Regions from separate parts of the Ensifer sp. genome, predicted to be linked through region 2. Evidence: riboswitches for the same ligand, from Rfam matches in the RefSeq annotation. Region 2 holds a riboswitch; the other holds the start of a gene.
The links. A riboswitch is a leader RNA that binds a small molecule or an ion and turns the genes downstream of it on or off. The one in region 2 is predicted to bind cobalamin.
Positions count from the first base shown of each region.

Region 1: it holds a riboswitch for cobalamin, as region 2 does, so the genes downstream of both, cobU (bifunctional adenosylcobinamide kinase/adenosylcobinamide-phosphate guanylyltransferase) here and RTP54_RS12835 (CbtB-domain containing protein) in region 2, are expected to answer to the same signal.

Region 1 covers NZ_DALZXU010000001.1:2,117,152-2,128,830, reverse strand. Annotated here, with positions in the region: gene RTP54_RS10345 (hypothetical protein) at 372-515, opposite strand; gene RTP54_RS10340 (cobyric acid synthase) at 766-2,223, shown strand; cobalamin riboswitch at 2,290-2,744, shown strand; gene cobU (bifunctional adenosylcobinamide kinase/adenosylcobinamide-phosphate guanylyltransferase) at 2,886-3,410, shown strand; gene cobW (cobalamin biosynthesis protein CobW) at 3,414-4,478, shown strand; gene cobN (cobaltochelatase subunit CobN) at 4,535-8,311, shown strand; gene cobO (cob(I)yrinic acid a,c-diamide adenosyltransferase) at 8,467-9,111, shown strand; gene RTP54_RS10315 (EamA family transporter) at 9,111-9,536, shown strand; gene RTP54_RS10310 (isoprenylcysteine carboxylmethyltransferase family protein) at 9,565-10,158, opposite strand; gene RTP54_RS10305 (hypothetical protein) at 10,457-10,633, opposite strand; gene RTP54_RS10300 (lipoprotein-releasing ABC transporter permease subunit) at 11,038-11,679, opposite strand, start outside.
Region 2 covers NZ_DALZXU010000001.1:2,631,904-2,643,582, forward strand. Annotated here, with positions in the region: gene RTP54_RS12815 (SDR family NAD(P)-dependent oxidoreductase) at 1-60, shown strand, start outside; gene RTP54_RS12820 (anthrone oxygenase family protein) at 110-589, opposite strand; gene RTP54_RS12825 (NAD(P)H-binding protein) at 586-1,416, opposite strand; gene RTP54_RS12830 (TetR family transcriptional regulator) at 1,523-2,212, shown strand; cobalamin riboswitch at 2,212-2,482, shown strand; gene RTP54_RS12835 (CbtB-domain containing protein) at 2,525-2,701, shown strand; gene RTP54_RS12840 (CbtA family protein) at 2,899-3,693, shown strand; gene RTP54_RS12845 ((2Fe-2S)-binding protein) at 3,767-4,633, opposite strand; gene RTP54_RS12850 (glucoamylase family protein) at 4,630-5,940, opposite strand; gene RTP54_RS12855 (DUF1194 domain-containing protein) at 6,101-6,895, shown strand; gene RTP54_RS12860 (GntR family transcriptional regulator) at 7,013-7,717, shown strand; gene RTP54_RS12865 (DUF982 domain-containing protein) at 7,960-8,199, shown strand; gene RTP54_RS12870 (glycosyl hydrolase) at 8,352-9,368, opposite strand; gene RTP54_RS12875 (hypothetical protein) at 9,551-9,880, opposite strand; gene RTP54_RS12880 (hypothetical protein) at 10,638-10,955, shown strand; gene RTP54_RS12885 (hypothetical protein) at 11,114-11,679, opposite strand, start outside.

The DNA of each region.
Region 1 (11,679 bases), 510 kb from region 2:
ATTTTGCGAATGTCGCGAAAAACATTCAAAAAAAGCCGGAATTCATCTTTCGTTAAATCCTCAATAACCATCCGGTAACGATGTCCGGCTAATTGTTGTTGCGCGGCAGGAAACGGCCGCCGACCCGGATCAAGGTAGTGCGTCCCGGGTTTGAAGCGAGCCTCCGGTGTGTATTTCCGGAGTGACCAGTGTTTTTTGGAAGCCGCATCCCTCGAGAGAGGTCGATGCGGCTTTCGCGTTTATGGCCGTTGACGGTGATCGACGGACCAAAAAAAACCGTCTCCACGAGGGGAGACGGCTGGAGGAGGAGGCGTTAGCTGCTGAAATGCGAAGCCTTGGCCAATAGGACGCCCGGGGACCGGGCCATCGGGTCAGCCGACGTTGGACGTGCGGATGAAGCCGAGCGGTCCGAAGGGAGCGTCGAGAACGACGTTGCGGACGCGCGACTGACTGGCGGGGACCTTGGAATTCCAGGCGATCTGAACGAAATTGGGCTTGCTGAAGATGTACAGCATGGACATGGACCTTGAGAGGCCGGACCCCATTGGTCCGGTATGTGTTTCGGTGGCGCTGATATAGGCTCGCCGCAAGCGAAATTGAATGCCAAACTCGTCACAGGATGTCGCAATTACGCTAGTTTCGGAGAGAAACTCGACAAGCTTGATTAGCGACCGAAACAGTCCGTCATCGACGCGCCGCAAATGCGGCGAAATCTTGTCAAAGCAGGGCTTTGCGCCCGATCAAATCGATGTTACCCGTGGCGCCATGACACGCAAGATCATGCTGCAGGGAACCGGCTCGGATGTCGGAAAATCGGTATTGGTGGCAGGCCTCTGCCGGCTCGCTTCCAATCGCGGGTTGAAGGTCAGGCCGTTCAAGCCGCAGAACATGTCGAACAATGCCGCGGTGTCTGACGACGGCGGCGAAATCGGCCGGGCGCAGTGGCTGCAGGCGCTGGCTGCCCGCGTGCCGTCCTCCGTGCACATGAACCCGGTGCTCCTGAAGCCGCAGTCGGATGTCGGCAGCCAGATCGTGGTGCAGGGCAAGGTCGCAGGGCAGGCGCGCGGGCGCGAATATCAGGCGCTGAAGCCGAAATTGCTCGGCGTGGTCATGGACAGCTTCGAGCAGATTTCGGCCGGCGTCGATCTTGTCGTCGTCGAAGGCGCGGGGTCTCCGGCCGAGATTAATCTGAGGGCCGGCGACATCGCCAATATGGGCTTTGCGACCCGTGCGGACGTGCCTGTCATCCTCGTGGGTGACATCGACCGCGGCGGTGTCATCGCCTCGCTGGTCGGCACGCATGCGATCCTGCCGGCGGACGACCGGCGCATGATCTCAGGCTATCTCATCAACAAGTTCCGTGGCGACGTCACCCTGTTTAATGACGGCATTGCCGCCATCGGCGGCTACACCGGCTGGCCCTGCTTTGGCGTCGTGCCGTGGTTGAAGGCGGCGGGCCGGCTGCCGGCGGAGGATTCCGTCGTGCTCGAAAAGCGCGTGCGCGGCGAGGGGCGGGCGCTGAAGGTCGTCGTTCCCGTGTTGTCCCGTATCGCCAATTTCGACGATCTCGATCCGCTCGCCGCCGAGCCGGAGGTCGAGCTCGTCTTCGTGAAGCCAGGCAACCCGATCCCGGCAGATGCGGGTCTCGTCGTCATTCCCGGGTCGAAATCGACCATTGCCGACCTGAAGGATCTGCGCGCGCAGGGCTGGGACGGCGACATCAAGCGCCATGTCCGGCGCGGTGGCCGGGTTATCGGCATCTGCGGCGGATACCAGATGCTCGGCCGGCGCGTCACCGATCCGCTGGGGATCGAGGGGCGCGACCACGAAATCGCCGGGCTCGGTCTGCTCGATATCGAAACCGAGATGGCGCCGGAAAAGACCGTGCGCAACAGTCGCGCCTGGTCGCTGGAGCACGACGTGACGCTCGAAGGCTACGAGATCCACCTGGGCAAGACGACGGGCGCCGATTGCGACCGCCCTGCGGTCAGCATCGACGGCCGCGCCGATGGTGCTCTTTCTGCCGATGGCCGGGTGATGGGCACCTATCTGCACGGCCTGTTTGCAAGCGATGCCTATCGCTCGGCACTGCTGAGAAGCTTCGGGATCGAGGGCGGCATCGGCAATTATCGTCAATCGGTCGACGCGGCGCTCGACGACGTCGCGAGCGAACTCGAGGCGGTGCTCGACAGGCGTTGGCTGGAGCAGCTGCTCGGGAATTAGCCAGCGCGCCGCAATCGCGTTGTTGGCCGTCGCACGCGTCGATTGACTTTGCGCCCCCCGCTTCCTAATCATCTGGCGTTGGATGGTTTCCCCGGATCGTGGCGATGCGGGGGAATAATTGGGAATGTGACGGATGGACCCAAACCGGGCATCCTTATCGCAGCCGACCCCGCGACTGTAGAACGGTCAGGGTTCGCCATCGGGTTTGATGCCGGGTTGTCGGCCGGTTGCATGGGCAATCGGGGCAGGTCAGGGATCAAGCCGGAAAAGCCACTGGCGTGGCTTCGTGATCAGCCGGGCTGGACGCCTCTTCTTCTACGAATCGTCCGCCTTTCACGAAACCGGCCACAGCGCCGCGCATCGGAAACGACGTGCAAAGGTTCGCTGTGGCACCGGAAAGCGCCGGGAAGGTGAGGCGGGCCGTTCGGGCCCTTGCATTGTTTTCGCGTCGCGACGCGAAGCGATGCCATGGGCTCGTGACGCCGTGAGCCAGGAGACCTGCCGTCCGACAGGGGCATTCCGCCCGAAGGGAAGCCCGCTTCCCAACGCCATCACGGAGGTTGTCTTGGCTTATCGACCATTTTCCGAACGCGCCTTGAGCGCGCCGAGCTTCTGTTGCCGTTCAAAATCGCCCGCTGCGGCGACGTGAGGCGGCAAGGCAGATGAGCATTCCCCATGCCGGGCCGGTTCTGGTCCTCGGTGGCGCCCGTTCCGGCAAATCCAGCTTCTCCGAACGGCTCGTCGAAGCCTCGGGTCTCGACATGCACTATGTCGCGACCGGGCGTGCCTGGGACGACGAGATGCGCGAGCGTATCGACCATCACCGGGAAAGGCGCGGCGAGGGCTGGACCACGCATGAGGAGCCGCTCGATCTCGTCTCGCTGCTGACGCGCATCGACGGTGAGAACCGCGTGGTCCTCGTCGACTGCCTGACACTGTGGGTCACCAACCTGATGATGGAAGAGCGCGACATGGCGGCGGAGTTCGCTGCCCTTGCCGGCTTTCTGCCTGAGGCCCAGGCGCGCCTCATCCTTGTTTCCAACGAAGTCGGCCTCGGCATCGTGCCCGAGAACCGCATGGCCCGCGACTTCCGCGACCATGCCGGCCGGCTTCACCAGATCGTTGCGGAGAAATCCGCGGAAGTTTACTTTGTCGCGGCTGGATTGCCGCTGAAAATGAAGGGTTGATCCATGACCACTGCGAGAGCCAACCAGGGCAAGATCCCGGCGACCGTCATCACCGGCTTCCTCGGCGCCGGCAAGACGACGATGATCCGCAACCTGCTGCAGAACGCCGACGGCAAGCGCATCGCGCTCATCATCAACGAGTTCGGCGATCTCGGCGTCGATGGCGACGTCCTGAAGGGTTGCGGCGCTGAAGCCTGCTCGGAAGACGACATCATTGAACTCACCAACGGCTGCATCTGCTGCACGGTTGCCGACGATTTCATTCCGACCATGACCAAGCTGCTCGAGCGCGAAAACCGTCCTGACCACATCATCATCGAGACCTCGGGTCTGGCGCTGCCGCAGCCGCTGATCGCTGCCTTCAACTGGCCGGATATCCGCAGCGAAGTGACCGTCGACGGCGTCGTCACCGTGGTCGACAGCGCGGCCGTTGCCGCCGGCCGCTTTGCCGACGACCATGACAAGGTCGATGCGCTGCGCGTCGAGGATGACAATCTCGATCACGAAAGCCCGATCGAGGAGCTGTTCGAGGATCAGCTGACGGCTGCCGACCTGATCGTGCTCAACAAGACCGACCTGATCGACGCCTCCGGCCTGAAGGCCGTGCGTGACGAGGTCGCCTCGCGCACCAGCCGCAAGCCCGCGATGATCGAAGCCAAGAACGGCGAAGTGGCTGCTGCCATCCTGCTCGGCCTTGGTGTCGGCACGGAAAGCGATATCGCCAACCGCAAGTCGCACCACGAGATGGAACATGAGGCCGGCGAGGAGCACTCTCACGACGAGTTCGACAGCTTCGTCGTCGAGCTCGGCGCGATTGCCGATCCCGCCGCCTTCATCGATCGCCTCAAGAGCGTGATCGCGGAGCACGACGTGCTGCGTCTCAAGGGCTTTGCCGATGTGCCCGGCAAGCCGATGCGTCTTTTGATCCAGGCCGTCGGCGCCCGCATCGACCAGTATTACGACCGGGCCTGGGTGGCCGGCGAAAAGCGCGGCACCCGCCTCGTGGTCATTGGCCTGCACGATATGGACGAAGCAGCCGTGCGCGCTGCCATTACCGCGCTCGTCTGACGCCTTGAATCAACGCCGTTCCGGGAACACCCGGACCGGCCTGAACGGATAGAACAATGCATCTGCTTCTCGCCCAGAAAGGAACGATCGCCGACGGCAACGAAGCGATCGACCTGGGGCAAACGCCGGCCGACGTGCTTTTCCTGTCGGCCGCCGACACCGAGCTTTCCTCGATCGCTGCGGCCCATGGCCGGCGCGGCGAGGGAGCGAGCTTGCGCATCGCCAGCCTGATGAACCTGATGCATCCGATGTCGGTCGACACTTATGTCGAGCGCACGGCGCGGCATGCAAAGCTCATCGTGGTGAGACCGCTCGGTGGCGCCAGCTATTTCCGTTATGTGCTGGAAGCATTGCATGCGGCCGCCGTCACCCACCGCTTCCAGATCGCGGTGCTGCCGGGCGACGACAAGCCGGATCCGGGCCTCGAACCGTTCTCCACGGTCGAGCCAGACGACCGCCAGCGCCTCTGGGCCTATTTCACCGAAGGTGGCGCCGACAATGCAGGTCTGTTTCTCGATTATGCCGAGGCACTGATCTCGGGGGGCGAGAAGCCGCAGCCGGCAAAGCCGCTTCTGAAGGCCGGCATCTGGTGGCCGGGGGCGGGCGTCATAGGCGTCAGCGAATGGCGGGCTCGTGTCCGGGAAAGAACGGTTACCGGGGAGGGAGCCGAACCCCCGACCATCGGGATCTGCTTCTATCGCGCCTTGGTGCAGAGCGGCGAGACGCGGCCGGTCGAGGCGCTGATCGACGCGCTTGCGGCCGAGGGCATGCGCGTGCTGCCGCTGTTCGTTTCCAGCCTCAAGGATGCCGTTTCGGTCGGCACGCTGCAATCGATCTTTGCCGAGGCGGCTCCCGACGTGGTGATGAACGCCACCGGCTTTGCCGTCTCGTCGCCGGGCGCCGACAGGCAGCCGACGGTGCTGGAATCGACCGGCGCACCGGTGCTGCAGGTGATCTTTTCCGGCTCGTCGCGGGCGCAATGGGAGACGTCGCCGCAGGGGCTGATGGCCCGCGACCTTGCCATGAATGTCGCGCTCCCGGAGGTCGATGGCCGCATTCTCGCGCGCGCCGTCTCCTTCAAGGCGGCCTCGATCTACGATCCCAGGGTGGAAGCCAATATCGTCGGCCATGAGCCGCTTGCCGACCGGGTGCGGTTTGCAGCCCGGCTCGCCGTCAACTGGGCGAAGTTGCGCCGCGCCAGGCCGGCTGAACGCCGCATCGCCATCATCATGGCCAATTACCCCAACCGCGACGGCAGGCTCGGCAATGGCGTCGGGCTCGATACGCCTGCCGGCACAGTTGAGGTGCTGCGCGCCATGGCCGTCGAAGGCTATGGCGTCACCGATTTGCCGGCAGATGGCGACGCGCTGATCCGCTATCTCATGGCCGGGCCGACCAATGCGGTAAGCCACGACCGCGAGATCCGCGAGACAATTTCGCTGAGCGATTACAAAGCGTTCTTCGATTCGCTTCCGAAACAGATAAAGGATGAGGTGACCGGCCGCTGGGGCGCGCCGGAAGCCGATCCGTTCTTCCTCGATGGCGTCTTTGCGCTGCCGCTCGCCCGCTTCGGCGAGGTCGTCGTCGGCATCCAGCCGGCGCGCGGCTACAACATCGATCCGAAGGAGAGCTACCACTCGCCGGACCTCGTGCCGCCGCACGGCTATCTCGCTTTCTATGCTTTCCTGCGCAACCAGTTCGCAGCGCAGGCGATCGTCCACATGGGCAAACACGGCAATCTCGAATGGCTGCCGGGCAAGGCGCTGGCACTATCGGAGACCTGTTACCCCGAGGCGATCTTCGGGCCGTTGCCGCATGTCTACCCCTTCATCGTCAACGACCCCGGCGAGGGCACGCAGGCAAAGCGCCGCACCAGCGCCGTCATCATCGACCACCTGACGCCGCCTTTGACCCGGGCGGAATCCTATGGGCCGCTGAAGGACCTCGAGGCGCTGGTCGACGAATATTACGACGCCGCCGGCGGCGATCCGCGACGGCTGAGGCTCCTGAGCCGGCAGATCCTCGATCTCGTGCACGACATCGGCCTCGACCACGACGCCGGCATCGACAAGGGCGACAGCGACGACAAGGCGCTGGAAAAGCTCGACGCCTATCTCTGCGATCTCAAGGAGATGCAGATCCGCGACGGCCTGCACATCTTCGGCGTGGCGCCGGAGGGGCGGCTTCTGACCGATCTGACGGTGGCGCTCGCCCGCGTGCCGCGTGGCCTCGGCGAAGGTGTCGACCAGAGCCTGCAGCGCGCGATCGCGGCGGATGCAGGCCTCGGCTTCGATCCGCTCGATTGCGTGATGTCTGACCCTTGGGACGGATTGCGGCCGGATATCCTTGCCGAGGTTTGCGATCAGCCCTGGCGCACGGCCGGCGATACGGTCGAGCGCATCGAGCTGCTGGCGGCCTCTTTCGTGAGCGGCGAGGCGCCGGCACCGGCGGCGTGGTCGGCCACCAGCGCCGTGCTCGGCGAAATCGAGACACGGCTAAAGCCGTCGATCGTCAATTCCGGTGCTGCCGAGATGGCCGGTTTCCTGACCGGCCTCGATGGCCGCTTCGTGGCGCCCGGGCCGTCCGGCGCGCCGACGCGAGGGCGGCCCGACGTTCTGCCGACCGGGCGCAATTTCTACTCCGTCGACAGCCGCTCCGTGCCGACGCCGGCCGCTTACGAGCTTGGCAAGAAATCCGCCGAGCTGCTCATCCGCCGCTACCTGCAGGATCATGGCGAATGGCCGTCCTCCTTCGGGCTGACGGCCTGGGGCACGGCCAACATGCGCACCGGCGGCGACGATATCGCCCAGGCCATGGCGCTGATCGGCACCAAGCCCACCTGGGACATGATCTCGCGCCGGGTGATGGGATACGAGATCGTGCCGCTTGCGGTGCTCGGGCGGCCGCGCGTCGACGTGACGCTGAGGATCTCCGGATTCTTCCGCGATGCCTTCCCGGACCAGATCGCGCTGTTCGACAAGGCGATCCGCGCCGTCGGTGCGCTTGAAGAGGACGATGCCGACAACATGATCGCCGCGCGCATGCGCGCCGAGACGCAGCGGCTGCAGGCGTCTGGTGTCGAGGCAGCGGAAGCTGAGCGCCGCGCCTCCTACCGCGTCTTCGGCGCCAAGCCCGGTGCCTATGGCGCCGGCCTGCAGGCGCTGATCGACGAGAAGGGTTGGGACAGAAAAGCCGATCTCGCCGATGCCTATCTCACCTGGGGCGCCTATGCCTATGGCGCCGGCGAGGAGGGCAAGGCGGAACGGGACCTCTTCGAGGAGCGGCTGCGCACGATCGAGGCCGTGGTCCAGAACCAGGACAATCGCGAGCACGACCTGCTCGACAGCGACGACTACTACCAGTTCGAAGGCGGCATGAGCCTTGCTGCCGAGCATCTTGGTGGTGCGCGGCCGGCGATCTATCACAACGACCATTCGCGCCCGGAAAAGCCCGTCATCCGTTCGCTCGAGGAAGAGATCGGCCGCGTGGTGCGCGCCCGCGTCGTCAATCCCAAGTGGATCGATGGCGTCATGCGCCACGGTTACAAGGGCGCCTTCGAGATCGCCGCAACGGTCGACTACATGTTCGCCTTTGCCGCGACAACGGGTGCCGTGCGCGACCACCATTTCGAGGCGGCCTATCAAGCCTTCATCGTCGACGAGCGGGTCTCTAACTTCCTGCGCGACAAGAACCCGGCGGCACTCGCCGAGCTGTCCGAAAGGCTGCTGGAGGCGATCGACCGCAATCTGTGGACCCCGCGTTCCAACTCGGCGCGATTTGAGCTTGCCGGCATCGGCAATGGCGCGACCCGGCTGCGCGCCGGCAATGAATAGGGCAGTGCCGGGCGACGGTTCTCGTCCGGAATTGCGTGGAAGCAAAGACCTGGTTCCTTTTCGGTGTTCTGTGCAACGCGGAAATGGACTGACGTGAGATGAAGCGTGCGCGTGGCTTCCGCCCGAAGCCCGCTAACGGAATCGAGGGAGTGATCATGACGGACGAGACGACAATCAGCGGCGAAGCAATTGCCGAGAAGGACGACGCGCGCCACGCCATGAAGATGGCGAAGAAGAAGACGGCGCGTGAAAAGATCATGGCGACGAAGACCGACGAAAAGGGTCTCATCATCGTCAATACCGGCAAGGGCAAGGGCAAGTCGACCGCCGGCTTCGGCATGATCTTCCGCCACATCGCCCATGGCATGCCCTGCGCCGTCGTGCAGTTCATCAAGGGCGCCTGGGAGACCGGCGAGCGCGACCTGATCGAGAAGCATTTCGGCGATGTCTGCCAGTTCTATACGCTCGGCGAAGGCTTTACCTGGGAAACGCAGGACCGCGCCCGCGACGTGGCGATGGCGGAAAAGGCCTGGGAGAAGGCCAAGGAGCTGATCCGCGACGAGCGCAATTCCATGGTGCTGCTCGACGAGATCAACATCGCGCTGCGCTACGATTACATCGACGTTGCCGAGGTCGTGCGGTTCCTGAAAGAGGAAAAGCCGCACATGACCCATGTGGTGCTCACCGGTCGCAACGCCAAGGAAGACCTGATCGAGGCTGCGGATCTGGTGACGGAAATGGAACTGATCAAGCATCCGTTCCGCTCCGGCATCAAGGCGCAGAAAGGCGTCGAATTCTGATGAGCCAGAGCTGGCAGTTCTGGGCGTTGCTGTCGGCGGCCTTTGCGGCGCTGACGGCCGTTTTTGCCAAGGTCGGGGTTGCGCAGATCAACTCCGACTTCGCCACGCTGATCCGCACCGTCGTCATCCTGTTCGTGCTCGCCGGCATCGTGGCGGCAACGGGGCAATGGCAAAAACCCTCGGAAATCCCGGGCCGAACCTGGCTGTTCCTGGCGCTGTCGGGCCTTGCCACCGGCGCCTCCTGGCTTGCCTATTTCCGGGCGCTGAAGCTCGGCGATGCGGCGCGTGTGGCGCCGGTCGACAAACTGTCGATCGTCATGGTCGCGATCTTCGGCGTCCTGTTCCTCGGCGAAAAACTCAACCTGATGAACTGGCTCGGCGTGGTCTTCATCGCTGCGGGTGCACTGCTGTTGGCGGTGTTCTGATGAAGGCCGCAGGTCCGGCCGCGTGATTTCAGATCCAGCGGCGGACGCTTTTGCGATAGGCGCCATACGCCTCGCCAAAAACGCGCGAGAGGTGCGTCTCCTCCATGCGGATCTGGTAGGAGATCGAGATCCAGGCGGAAAGCGCAAGCGCGACCGAGACGACATTGGGCACCGCAAGGACCGTGCCGATCAGCGCCGCCACCATGCCGACATAGATCGGATTGCGCGAGAAGGCATAGAGGCCCGATGTCACCAGCGGCGCGTCCTGCTCCTCGGGAATGCCGATCTTCCAAGAGTGTCGCATCGCCCACTGCGACAGCATTGTCAGCCCGCCGCCAAGCACCATGAGGGCAAGGCCGCCCGCATGCACGATTGGCGTGTCGAGCGCCGGGATCCGGCCGAGCGACGCGCTGACCGCTTCGGGAAAGGCTGCGACGGCCAGAAGATGGATCACCAGCACAACCACGATCACGCGAAAGAGCTTTCCGGCAAACCCTTCCGCATCGTCGCCATAGGTCAGGACAACGGGAGAGCGGCCGGATTGCGCGCGGCGCAGGATTGCGAGCGCCAGCGTGGAAAGGCCGACGACAAGCATCAGGATAGCGGGCAGGGTGGTGAACATCGGGATCTCCGGCTGAGCGTAGTGGCAGGACGACGCTTGCAGGGCGGGAGGCTTGTCTGATCTCTCCCCCACTCTGCGCGACGCATTTTTCGCAGAGTGCAATCTCTAGTGACTAGAGGTTCAAGGGGGTGGCGCGATCGACTTTCGTCTTGGTTACCGGAAGGTCAGTTGCCGGATTTTCACCGGCGCGCGGCCGGTGAAGGGTTGGTTCCGCAGGATGTTGGCGTGAGGGTCTTCGCCTCGTGGCACGATGCCGCCGATCAGGACGACCTCGGCCCGCCTTCCGCATTGCGCCGGATCAGCGGAAGGTCTTGCCGCTCGAAGGCGTCGCCTGGCCCGAACGGTTCTTGCCCAATGCCAATTCGACCTGCTTGGCCTTGACCGATGCCCGCTTCTCCGGGGACGTCGACGATACGGCGGCAAAGGCGGAACCCGCCATGGCGAGAGATGCCACTACGGCGATGAGGATCTTCATTGGTCGTCTCCTATATACAAACCTCCCGCCCGAGTGCGGGAGACTTGGCCTAGAATGATTGCCGCGCCGGCGACATACGCCAGGTGTCGTATTTCGACAGTGCGACAGCCCGTGATCTTGACCTATGATTGCCGGAAGGCTCAGACCCGGCGACATCGGTCGCGGCGATCTTTGCCTCCGGCCAGAGGAGCGTGAAGCCAGCATCTTACCCTTGTCGGTCAACGTCGTGCCGAAGCCGGAGGTTGAGCGCGGCCCTTCTGGCAGAGCCATGGGCTCGTGGTGGCGTTGGGTTTTGTGGGCCTCGTCTTTGGCTGGTTCCTCAGTTCTCCGTCGCTCCCTTTTTGCAGTTTCTCTCTTAGAGCGAACCCGACGCCGGCCGAACGCGGGCGCTTGAACTCAGTTTGTCATTCGTAGCGCAGGGCCTGCACGGGATCGAGGCGTGAGGCGCGCCAGGCCGGGACGATCGTGGCGAGGAAGGAAAGGCTCAGCGCCATGACGATGACGAGCATGGTCTCGGCGGCGTCCATGTCGGCCGGGAGCTGGTTGAGGAAGTAGAGTTCCGGGCTGAAGATGGTGGTTCCTGAAATCCAGGAGAAGAACTGCCGGATCGCCTCGATGTTGAGGCAGACGACTACGCCGAGCAACACGCCTGCAACGGTTCCGGCCGTGCCGATCGCGGCCCCAGTCATGAAGAAGATCCGCATCACCGAGCCCGACGTCGCGCCCATCGTCCTCAGGATGGCGATGTCGCTTCCCTTGTCCTTCACCAGCATGATCAGACCCGAAATGATGTTCAGCGCCGCGACCAGCACGATCAGCGTCAGGATCATGAACATCACGTTGCGCTGGACCTCGATCGTCGCGAAGAAGGTCTGGTTGCGGTCGCGCCAGTCGCTGATGAAGATCTGCCGCCCGGCAGCATCCTCGATCGGCTGGCGCAGTTCGTCGACGGCGTCGGGGTGCTCGACGAAGATCTCGATGGATTGCGCAAGCCCTTCTGCGTTGAAGACCTGCTGCGCCTCTTCGAGCGGCATGAAGATGATGGT
Region 2 (11,679 bases):
CGGGCGGGCGCCATGACCGGCGCGATCGCCAACCTCACCTGCGGTTCCCTTGTCGACTGACGGCAACGACGACCGGCGCACCTCTGGAAGGTACGCCGGTCGTCCTGTTTCAGGCGCGTGCAAACCCAAGGACGAACAGCGCCAATGCCGCGATCGAGGACACGGTGCGCACATGGTTCCACCAGACCCAGTCGGTCAGGTAGCGCTGCTGCCAGAATTCGGCGGCGGCCTGGCCAGGCGTCGTCGCGACCAGCGCGTCGTTCATCGGCACGTTGAACACGATGGTGACGATCAGCACGCCGGCGACATAGATAATGCCGCCCGCCGCCAAAAGCAGGCTGCCATTGCCGCCCGAGAAGAAGGCGACGACCACGAGGGCGAGTGCCAAGAGCGCCGTGCCCATGAAGACGCTGAGAAAAAGCGGATTCTGGATCACGACGTTGATCGCATTCATCGCGGCGATCCCCTGCTCCGCCGGCAGCCGCCCCAGCGCCTGCATGATGCAAACCGAGAAGATGAAGAACAGCCCGGCCATCAGGCCGGAGCCGATCGCGGCGGCAAACGCCAAAGCGGGGATCAGCGGGATCATGCGGCAAGACTCCAGACATCTGTTGCGGCGGTCTCCCGGGCATAGTCGGCGAAATCGCGCGGCCTGCGCCCAAGCACGTGTTCGACATCGGACGTCAGGTGCGAATTGCGTCCGTCGAGCACCGACGTGAAGAGATAACGGATCAGCGCGACATAGTCATCCGGCACGCCGTCCGCCTTCAGCTGCGCGGCAAAATCGTCGACCGGAACGGACTGATAGCTGATCCGGCGATTGGCGGCAGCCGCGATCTCGCCCACCGCATCGGCAAAAGTCATCAACCGCGGCCCGGTCAGCGAATAGACCTTGCCGACATGGCCATCGTCCAGAAGTGCCGCAACCGCGACATCGGCAATGTCGTCGCAACTGATGAAGGGTTCGGTGACCGCATCCGTCGGCAGGAAGACCGAACCGCCCACGATGCCGTCGGCAAGGAAACCTTCGCTGAAGTTCTCGAAGAACCAGCTTGCGCGGATGATCGTCCAGTCGGCGCCGGAGGCCTGCAGCGCGCGCTCGGCGGCTTCCGCCTCGTCCTCGCCGCGGCCCGACAGAAGCACCAGCCGCTTGATACCAGCGTGAACCGCAAGCGCGGAAAACCGGCGCATGGTGTCAACCGCTCCCGGCGATGCGAGGTCGGGCTGGAAGCAGACATAGACGCGGTCGACATTTTCCAGGGCCGCCGCCCAGGTCGCCTCGTCCGTCCAATCGAAGTAAGGCGATGTCGAACGGGCGCCGATGCGCACCGCGATGCCCCGTTCCTGAAGGCGGGCTGCCACGCGCCGCCCCGTCTTGCCGGTGCCGCCCAGAACCAGTGTGAGTTTGTCCGTCATCGCTTCCTCCTGAGGTTGATCTACAAACATGAGCATCTCTCACATTTGCAAATGTGATAAATCCTCGTATTTTAGGAGTCAAGACAAAATGTGAGCATTACTCATGATGCCAGAGACAAGCCCGGCCGCGATCCCCGCCGACGACGAACCGGCGCTGCGCCGCACACCGAGCCAGAAGCGCAGCCGCGAGCGTGTCGAGCAGATCCTTGCCTGCGCGACGGCGCTCATCCAGGAGAAGGGCAGCGACGCGATGCGCATGAGCGAAGTCGCTGAAAAGGCTGGCATCTCGATCGGCTCGCTCTACCAGTACTTCCCCGACAAGGCGGCGATCGTGCGCACGCTGGCCGAGCGCTACAATGCCGTGTGCAACGAGTGCATCGGATCCGAGCTCGCCAGGGTCACCTCGATGGCCGAGTTGCGCGAGGTCTTCTCCGGACTATTCGACATCTACTACGACATGTTCCTCGCCGAACCGGTGATGCGCGACATCTGGTCGGCGATGCAGGCCGACAAGGCGCTGAGGGAGATCGACCTGCAGCAGAGCCGTGCCGGCGGCAAGCTTCTTGCCGACGTCTGGGCCCGGTTTGCGCCCGACACGCCGCGCGCGACGATCGACAGCGCCGCCTTTCTGATCATGCATCTCGGCGATTGCACCATGCGTCTTGCGGTCTCCGTCGAACGGGCTGAGGGCGACCAGATCGTCGAGGCCTATAAACGCATGATTGTCAGGGATCTTGTCGCGGATGGACCGGGCGGCGGCGCAAGTTCAATTGACATCTCCGGGGCGCAATCCTAATCATCATGGGATCGATTGGTTCCCGCAACGCGAACGCGTTTCGGGAGTAAACGGGAACGTGACGGATGGACCCATGCTGGGCATTCAAATCACGGCCGACCCCGCGACTGTAGAGCGACGTGAATGCGCCGTTCCGGAGCGATCCGGAAGAAGCCACTGGAGACGAGACCGCGAGAGGGCGGACCTTGGCTCTGGGAAGGCGAGGCAAATCCAGGGTGATCTCACCCGACGTCCTGAGCCAGGAAACCTGCCAGTCGATGCGGGCATAGGGCCCAAACCGGGAAACATCCCGATGCCATCACGGAGGTTGTCATGGCTACGTCTACAGTTTCGAGCATTCCGCTCTCCCTCAGCGATCGTCTGACCGCGGGTATCATCGCGCTTCTCATTGGCGGCTTCCTCGTCTTCGGCGCAGGCCTGGCGAATTCGGCCGTGCTGCACGACACCGCGCACGACACCCGCCACTCCTACGGCTTCCCCTGCCACTAAGCGATGGTGAGGGACGCTGCCTGCGTTCCGCATCGACATAGCAGCGGACAGAAACGCTTCCGGCTTACGGCCGGACGCGTTTGCTCGCGTCTGATGCAGACGATTGATCTGCCGGATCGAGCCGCTCACGGAATTGCCAATGGGACACGGCGCCGCCTGCCGGATGCGCGGCGCGCCGATAGCGAGGGATATCGAAAATGATTGTCAGAACGCTTCTGGCCGCGATCGTGGCTGGATTGATTGCCGGTGTCTTCATGACCGGCGCCCAGGAGTTGCGGGTCGTACCGCTGATCCTGCACGCGGAAGAATTTGAAGGCGAGGCGCCAGCAGCCGGCGAACAGCCGGCCGTCCAGCCGGGAACGGCAGACCCCGCCGCAACCAACCACGACCAGCACTCGTCGCTGAAGGCTAAATCTCCGATTGGTGCCCTGCTTGATGCGCTGTCGCCCATCACGCCGGCCTATGCCCATGAGGGCGAACACGAGGAAGGCGGCATCATGTTCGGCATGAGCCGCTTTTCCGGCACGCTGATCGCCAATCTGGTGACCGGTTCCGGCTTCGCGCTGCTGCTTGCGGGCGTCAGCCTCGTCATCGGCTACCCGATCACCCTCAGGAACGGCGCACTCTGGGGCGCCTGCGGCTGGCTGGCCGTGCACATGCTGCCGGCCATCGGCCTGCCACCGGAACTGCCGGGCTTTCCGGCCGCCGAGCTCGGCGACCGCCAGACCTGGTGGTTGGCGACTGTGGCGCTTTCGGCCGTCGGCCTCTATCTCGTGGTCCTGCGCCAGGAGATCGTCGCCAAGGTCGTGGGCCTGGTGCTGATCGCAGCGCCTCACGTCTATGGCGCGCCGCAGCCGTCGGACATTTCCAGCAACGTGCCTGCCGTGCTCGGCGCCGAGTTCGCCGTGGCGGCGCTCGCAACCACGCTTGCCTTCTGGATCGTGCTCGGCGTCGTCTCGGGCTTCATCAACGACCGCTTCGCCAAGGCATAAGCGGGCCGGCATGGCAGCAGACAGGAGCCCCCGGTATCCGACGGAGACCGGGGACTTTTTCGTTCGCGTCGCTTCAGACGGCCCGCGATGCCAGAAGATGCGCCTGCAGGCGTTCCCGGCGCTCCCCCGGCGAAAGCAGCACGCAGCTGTCGCAGAAGCTGCCGCCTTCGGTTCGGTAATAGAGACAGCAGCCGCCACGCAGGCGATAGATCCGCGACAACGGCGGTTGGCCTTGCCCCTCGCCGATCGCGATGGCCTCGTAAGTCAGCTTGTCGGAATAAAGCGGCGTGCCTTGCCGCTTGACGATCGCCAGCGCCTTCGAAATCGCATTCGCCTCGTCGCCGAGCGTCCGCCCAACCTCGAGGAAAGCACCTGCGAGCGAATCCGCCGCAAGCCGCCACTGCGCGCCGGAGGATAGCCCCGTGCGGCGTTTCAGCGAGGCAATCACCGGCGCAAGTTGCGCTGCGAAGGCCTCGCCGAAGACGTCCGCATCCGCACGCTGCCGCGGCGAGCGTCTGGACAAGGCCAGATGGAAATGAAACCGCTTGGCCGCCACGGTGCGTTCGCTATGACATCGGGAGACATCGTAAAAGCCAAGACCACGCAGCTCGGGCACGATGTCCGCCCCAAGATAAAGGCAAGCGAGCGCCAGCGCGAGCTGGTTGCCATAGAAGGCGATCAGATGCGCGGCACGGACCTTGTCGTCCATGCCGGTGGCAAAACAATCCTGATAGGCAAGCGCCACATCGATCCCGGCACCGCCTTCTGCCCAGAACTGGGCCGGGGAGAGCGCCTCGTCGCCGCCTTCGTCGAGCGAAAACCCCACCTCGGGAAAGCAGGGCTGCAGGCGCGCGATGGCGGCAAGCGCACGCTGCCGCACGCCTTGTTCCGTCCGGTCGCTCTGTAAGCGATCGTCCTGACGCTCGTGGCCGAAACTCATGCCATCTCCGTGCTATCGAGCCAGCCGCCGCGAAAATCCGCCCGCTGCAAGCCGCGCCGGATGGCCAGGATATCGCGCATCAGGCCCCAGACGAAGCCGTTTCTGGCATTCTCGATCATCATCACGACGAGCCCCTGGTCAAGCCCGACCACGCGGTCGTCGACCCAGCCCTCAGGCCCTACGCCCGGCAGGCTCGGATTGAACCCGCCGGGAAAGCGTCCTTCACACAGGATATCCGGATAGCGGCTCTCGAGCGCGGCCAAGGCCGTCCGCGACCCGTCCGCATCGAAGGGCAGTGAAGCAACAGCCGCCCACGGCGCCAATGTGCCGTCGTCAGGCCCGCCGGGCGCGCCGCGCGCGGCATAGCCGAGCATCTGCTGCCAGCGCCCGTCGACGAGCCGCAGCTTGCCGGTCGGCCCGTCGCAGGCACTGAGGCCCCAGATGTCGCGCCCGTATCCGGCATAGCCGCCCGGATTGTCCTCGGCGTAGCGGCGCTGCAATGAAATCGCCCGGCAGCTGTTGTCGAAGTAATCCGTCGCCTTCTCGCGCATCGGCTGGTCGCGAAGGCCGCGAAGGTCGAGCCAGGCCTGCGGAAACAGATGAATGAACAGCGGCGCGGCTGGCAGATGCGGCATGGCATCCACGGTGGTCCAATCATAGGCGGCGGTAAAGGCGCGGTAATGTTCGGGCCTGATCGCATGATGCGGCGCGCCGAGCGCCAGCACATAGAGCAGCAGCGCCTCGCTATAGCCCTGCCAGCGATACTTCAAAAATCGCCCAGGCGGCCGCCAGCCCATCGTCAACGTCTCGCCGCGGCCAAGTGCCCAATGCCAGTCGACACGGGAATAGAGCGCTTCCGACAACGTGCGAATTTCCGTCTCGGCCGCGTCCTCGCCGGAAAAATAGGCGGCAGCGGTCAGGACGCCCGCCATCAGCAGCGCCGTGTCGATGGTGGAAAGCTCGCACTGCCACACCCGTTCGCCGGTCTTCATGTGGAGAAAATGATAGTAGAAGCCGCGATAGCCGGTCGCGAGCGGATCGCGCCCCTGCCGGCTATTGGCGAAAAACCGCAACGCGGTCAGCACTCTTCCGGCCGCGTCTTTGCGGGAGATCCAGCCGCGCTCGACGCCGACAGGATAGCAGGAAAGCCCGAAACCGGTCGCCGCTATACTCGATGGCGCGTCGGCAAGCGACGTATCGGCCACCAGCCCCGTATCCGGGTCGCTGTATCTGAGAAAATAGCCAAAGGCGGCAGACTGCAGCCTATCGACCTGAAAACATTCGGTATTCCGCGTCTGTTGAAGCATATACCCGGCTCATGTGGACTAATCTGCACAGTAGCTTGAGCCCGATGCCGATGTCGATATCACCTTTTATTGAAGGCCGGTCGGCCCCAGGCAGTCGCCGAAAGCCAATCCTGTGTTACATTTCGTGGAATGACGCGGCTCGCAATGACGGGTTGAAGCTATGTTGAGCATGCTGGCGTTTATCCTTTCCCTCACCGGTAGCCCGGCCCAGACGGCAGGCGCTGCGACCGATGTCGATGTCGAGCTGGTGCTGGCCGTCGACATGTCCGGATCGATGGATCTGGACGAGGCGCGCGTCCAGCGATCCGGCTATGTCGAAGCGCTGCGCCATGCCGATTTCCTCGACGCGGTGACGGGCGGGCGCTATGGCCGCATCGCGCTTGGCTATTTCGAATGGGCGGGCACGGTCAACGAATCCTCCGTCGTCGCCTGGCGGGTCATCTCCAATGCCGCTGAAGCCGAAGCCTTTGCCGCGATGATCGAAGCGCGCCCTGTTGGCACCAGGCGCGGCACCTCCATTTCCAATGCCATCACCTACGGCACGGCGCTGATCGATTCCAACGCCTTCTCCGGCATGCGCCGCGTCATCGATGTTTCCGGCGACGGACCCAACAATATCGGCCCGCCGGTCACCCCTGCCCGCGACATCGCCATTGCCCGCGGCATCATCATCAATGGCCTCGCTATCCTGATCCGGCCGTCGGTTTCGACCGGACCGCTCGACCAGTATTATGCCGAATGTGTCGTGGGCGGTCCCGGCTCCTTCGTGCTGCCGGTGCACGAGCCGGAGGACTTTGCCGTCGCCATCCGCCAGAAGCTGATCCTCGAAGTGAGCGGCCTGCCGCCGCCACCGCGCGTGCGCCTCGTCGATGCCGCGCCGGCACCCGACTGTCTGATCGGAGAAAAGCTGCGCCCCGGCTTCCTCGATCGCGTCTATCCCGAACTCGACAAGTAGACGGCGACGGCGCGGCGGCACGATCCACCGCCATGCGCGCCACCATGCCAGATTGTCGTTTCCCTTCGCTTCGCGCGGCGATAAGATGCCGAACTCATTCGCGGATCGATTTCATTCATGCCTCCCACCTCCCCTGCGGCGCCAGCCGATGCCACCACCGATAGCCAGCAGATCCGTGACAGGCTGCGCGACGCGATCGTCGAGAGGCGGCTTGCGCCGGGAACCAAGCTGTCTGAAAGCGATGTCGGCGACCTCTTCAAGGTCAGCCGCACGCTGGTGCGTGCCGCCCTGCAGGCGCTCGCCTATGAGGGGCTGGTGACTGTCGAGAAGAACCGCGGCGCCTTCGTCGCCCACCCCTCGCCTCAGGAAGCCCGCCAGATCTTTGCCACCCGCCGGCTGATCGAGCCCGGCCTGCTCAGCGCCGCTGCAGCGCGCATCGGCCCCGGCGAAATCGCAGCCTTGCGCAAGCTCCTTGCCACCGAAGAGCACCTGACTGCACAGCGCGGCCGCTCGGCCCGCCGCGCCGAGATCAAGGCATCCGGTGATTTCCACCTGGCGCTCGCCGACCTCACCGGCAACGCCATCCTCAGGCGCTTCATGGACGAGCTCATCGCGCGCTCCTCGCTCGTCATCGCACTTTACGGACAATCCACCGTCTCGAGCTGCGGCCATAGCGAACACGACGACATTCTGACCGCCATCGAAAAGGGCGACGTCGACACGGCTTCATCGCTGATGATCCGCCATATCGACCACATCGAGGCCGACCTCGATCTTCGGGAGCGCAAGCCGACCGACCTCAGGGCCGCGCTCGACGTCTGAAAGCCGCCGATCGCACTTCCGAAGCGGCCGGACTGGAAAATTTTCCGAGAAAGATGTCCCCGCCGCGATCTCCTGTGCAAGATCTGGAAATGCCTGCGATTGCTGGCTTCTCGCCTGGTCATCGATTTCCGATCAGGCCAACTCGCCATCGCCATGGTTAAAAAACTGCAGCGCCCAGGGGAACCATCGGCGATCCCCCGCGTTGCCCTCCCGCTCAAAAGACCATGAAAAAGGAATGCAAGATGAGCGAGAAAACCTTCGCAACACCGATCCACCTGAAACTGTCGTCCAAGCGACAGACCGTCGTTCGCACGGTCTGGGAGGCGCTTGAGCTGCTGCGGCATTGGCCCGGCAGACGGGGACGGGAGTATCGCGCCGCCCTTCAGCGCTGCCTGGATGCGCTCGACGGGCTGACCAGCGTCAGCAGGGCCAGCCACTGCTTCACCGCGGCTGCCCGTGAATCAGGCCTTCTGCTCGCCTGAAAATATCCAGTCTTCCAAACCTTACGCACCGGCTGCAGGGCCGGTGCGTCCATCGTAGCGTCCCACGAGCAACGGTCCATGTCGCGACGGGCAAAGCCTGGCGCCGCCCATCGGCTGCATCGTATATAGACGACCGGGAGAACCCCCCGTCGCTACTGCGTCGGCCGGCCGGTGGCTTCGCCCCTGCCGGCAACCAGCGCCGCAAGCGTGGCCTTGTCCAGCCGCCAATCTGGCGAACCATAGCCGAGCGGCCACGCATAAGGCTCCCTGCCGTTGAAGAACACCACTGCCGTCAGCAGCGGGAACCGATCGCGATAGGTGCTGCGATCGAAGATCTCGGCATACCAGGCACGCCTGTATTCGGAAGAGCCGGAAACCCCGAGTTCGGCCACCATCACCGGCTTGCCGAAGCCTTCGACCCGTCGGTATTTTTCACCGAGCGTCTCGCCAAAGCTGCGTTCGCGGCCCCAATAATCCAGATCCATCTTCTGCAGGCCCCAGACGGGAATGCCGATGGCATCGACCACGTCGTCGCCGGGATAGTAGCCGCTCAGGTTGCGATGGCCCTTGGGTGACCAGACGAAGCACACGTCGGGCGCAAGCTCCCGGCAGCTTTCGACGAAATAGCGAAACGCCTTCTTGTATCCGTCCGTGTCGCGCCGCGCCCAGGGGTAACGCCCATCGGCGTCCTCCATCTCGTGGCCCCAGCGCATGTAGACAGGTGCGGCCACAGCACCGGCGCGCTTGCAGATGTCGCGGATCTCGCGGTCGAAGCGGCCGCGGCCGATATCGGCAAACAGCCGCTCGCCGCCCGCCCGCCAGTCGCTCGCATGGGTATAGGGCTCGACGGAGATCATCAGCGCCCGGCCTTGCGCCTCGGCAATGGCGATCTTGCGCTTCAGCATCGCCGTGTCGAGCGCCTGCCAATAGACGAAGACGTGCTCGATCGTCAGCGCGTCGCTGTTTGCCACCGCGTCGTGCGGATCGTAAACGCCGATCGCGACCTGCCTTTCGCCAGCAGCCTTGCCCGCCGTGCCGATCGAGGCGGTCGTCAGCACGCGATCGACCGTATTGCCGAGATCGGCAGCCGCGGCACGCGTGCAGGCGATCGCGGGCGAAAGCGCCACGAGGCCGGCCAGAACCACCGATCTGAACATCGCAATCGACAAGGTTGTCTCCGACGGAGGATCTGAAACATGGGCCGGAACGGGCCGATCGGCTCTTTTCCGGAGGAGAGGCATGTCTGCTAGATGGGCGTGTTTCCATCATTCAAACCCAGGGAGGAAACACGCTGACGGCACGGTATGAGGGCGAAGCCTGCAGAGCGCATCACCCAATTGTGGGAATGGCTCTAGAGCGAACTTCTGAGGAAGCAGCGCGACGTGTGGCCAAAGCCGCTCGGCGAGCAGATATAGGGCGCGCGACCGATATAGGCGGTGACGCGCTTTCTGGCCGGTAGCGGCTCGACGATATCGTCGCCGTCCGCGACCTGGATCACCTTGCCTGCCTTTACAGCAGCGCCCTTCGGGCCGGCAGAAGCAAACAAGGGGCTTTCCGCCATGCCCGCCGACGAACAGCCGGCCGTAACAAGCAGAAGACCGAGAAAAGCGGGAGCGACGAGAAACTTGAAACCCGAAACGGTGGTGCGGCAGGCGCCGCTTGGCGCGGTTAGGCTTCCCATAAGCATCCTTTCGAACGAGCGGCTCGCCGCCTGGAAATTTTCCGAAAGCGCCCGCGCGCCGGTTCACGTGCGCAAGAACCCATACGCCTTTTGAGTGGCTGCAATCCCAAAATGGGACAGTCCCCGTGGAGAAATGCAGTAGCGGGAAACGGCCGCGACGTTCAACCCCAACTTCTTATTATTGACAGCTAAAATTAAGAGTTTCTTTCGGAGCGCCGCTTTTTCGCGCACGTGATCCGTCTTCCACCTTCGCCGCCAACCCCGGGGCCATGCCCCACAACCGGCCTCGAAAGCGCCTTCCGAAGCAGACCAAAGACGAGGAAATCCCATAAAATCATGAGGTTGGATCGCCAGAACCTGCGCGCGCCAAACTGAACCTGGCAGCGATATCTGCCCTTCCACCCTCCGTTACCGGACGGGCCGAAACCTTCGCCATCGCAGCTATGCACGCAGCCGCGCTGTCAATAGGGAACAAACGTTCCTCTGCGGGTGGCTGATTTGCGAGCGCAAAAAGCTAGCCGCCACTCGCTCCGACCAAAGTCCCCCTCATTTCTGGCCGCCCGCCGTTTACACAGTGTTGACCTTCGTGCCGCACCTTGGCTGCCAGGCGCAACATGTTTGAGCGTATGCGCCCACTCCAAAACTGCCCGCCACGTGCGGGCATTTTTTTGGTCGAGGCGTGGCCTGCATGTCCACGTCAACAGCGGCGCCTCGAGCGATCATTTCCAGCATGCGCCAACGGAATGGGATTGACCAAATGCTTGAGTTCCAGATCGGGGTCGTGATCGCGCTCGGCTGGGTGCCCATTGTCATGCCCTGGCTGATCCACTTCAAATGGCGCGGCGTGTGCTTCTGGACCGCCACGTTGGTGATGGCCGTAAACGCCATGTTGCCGCTTATGTTTACGCGCTCCAGCGGCGACATCGCGGTGGAAGCCTTGGCCTGGCTTTTCTATGTCATCACTCCAACGGCCATTCTTCTCTTCATTGGCCTGATGTCCTGCTACGCAAGAATCTTGGTCCAACGCTCCAAGGATACGGGGGATGCGCTTCACGAAACCGTTCATAGAAAATGACATTGGTGGGCCCGGAGGGAGGAAAAGAGGAAAAAATTTATTATTTAAAATCAATAAACTGAATGCCAATGTTTGACCAAATGTTGGAACTTTGAAATTTCTTGTTTTGCACCTGGTTTCAACATCGGTTCCGATTAGTGGAAATACCCGGCAAAGTGCTATCCACAATATGCGCATGTGGTCGCATCCGGCCTATAGAGGCTTCTCCCTTGCAGTGGATCGGGCAACTCTATTGGGTGGGTGTGACCCACAATGCACGACGCCGGAATGTCCGACCGAAGGCATATCGAGAAATCGATTGGAGCCGACCAGTCCGGCGTATTACAGGCAAATCGAGCCCACTCTTTCAGCATCTTGGAAGCCAGCTCCCTGCGAACGCCGGAACCAGCCATGGAAAGAGGGAGATCAATCTCCAACAAGGTTGGAACGCCAACGTTTCTTAGTATCCGTCGCCCCGGCTCACCAAGCACAGCTACAATCCACTCGCTTCCATATATAAGATAGTGCGCGGCGAACCTCAGGAGAGCTGTGTCATCAGCCACTACGTATAAGCGCCCCTCATCCGTGACGTTGTTGACCTCTTGAATTGCCGCCTCCATCCGATCCCGCATGAAGTCGAGTTCCGGGTTTTCCTCGATAATCGTACGGAGCTTCGCGGTTAGGGTACTGCGATCATGAACGCGGAGCCCTTCGCGGAAGTAGAGACCAGCATCATCGGTTCGGC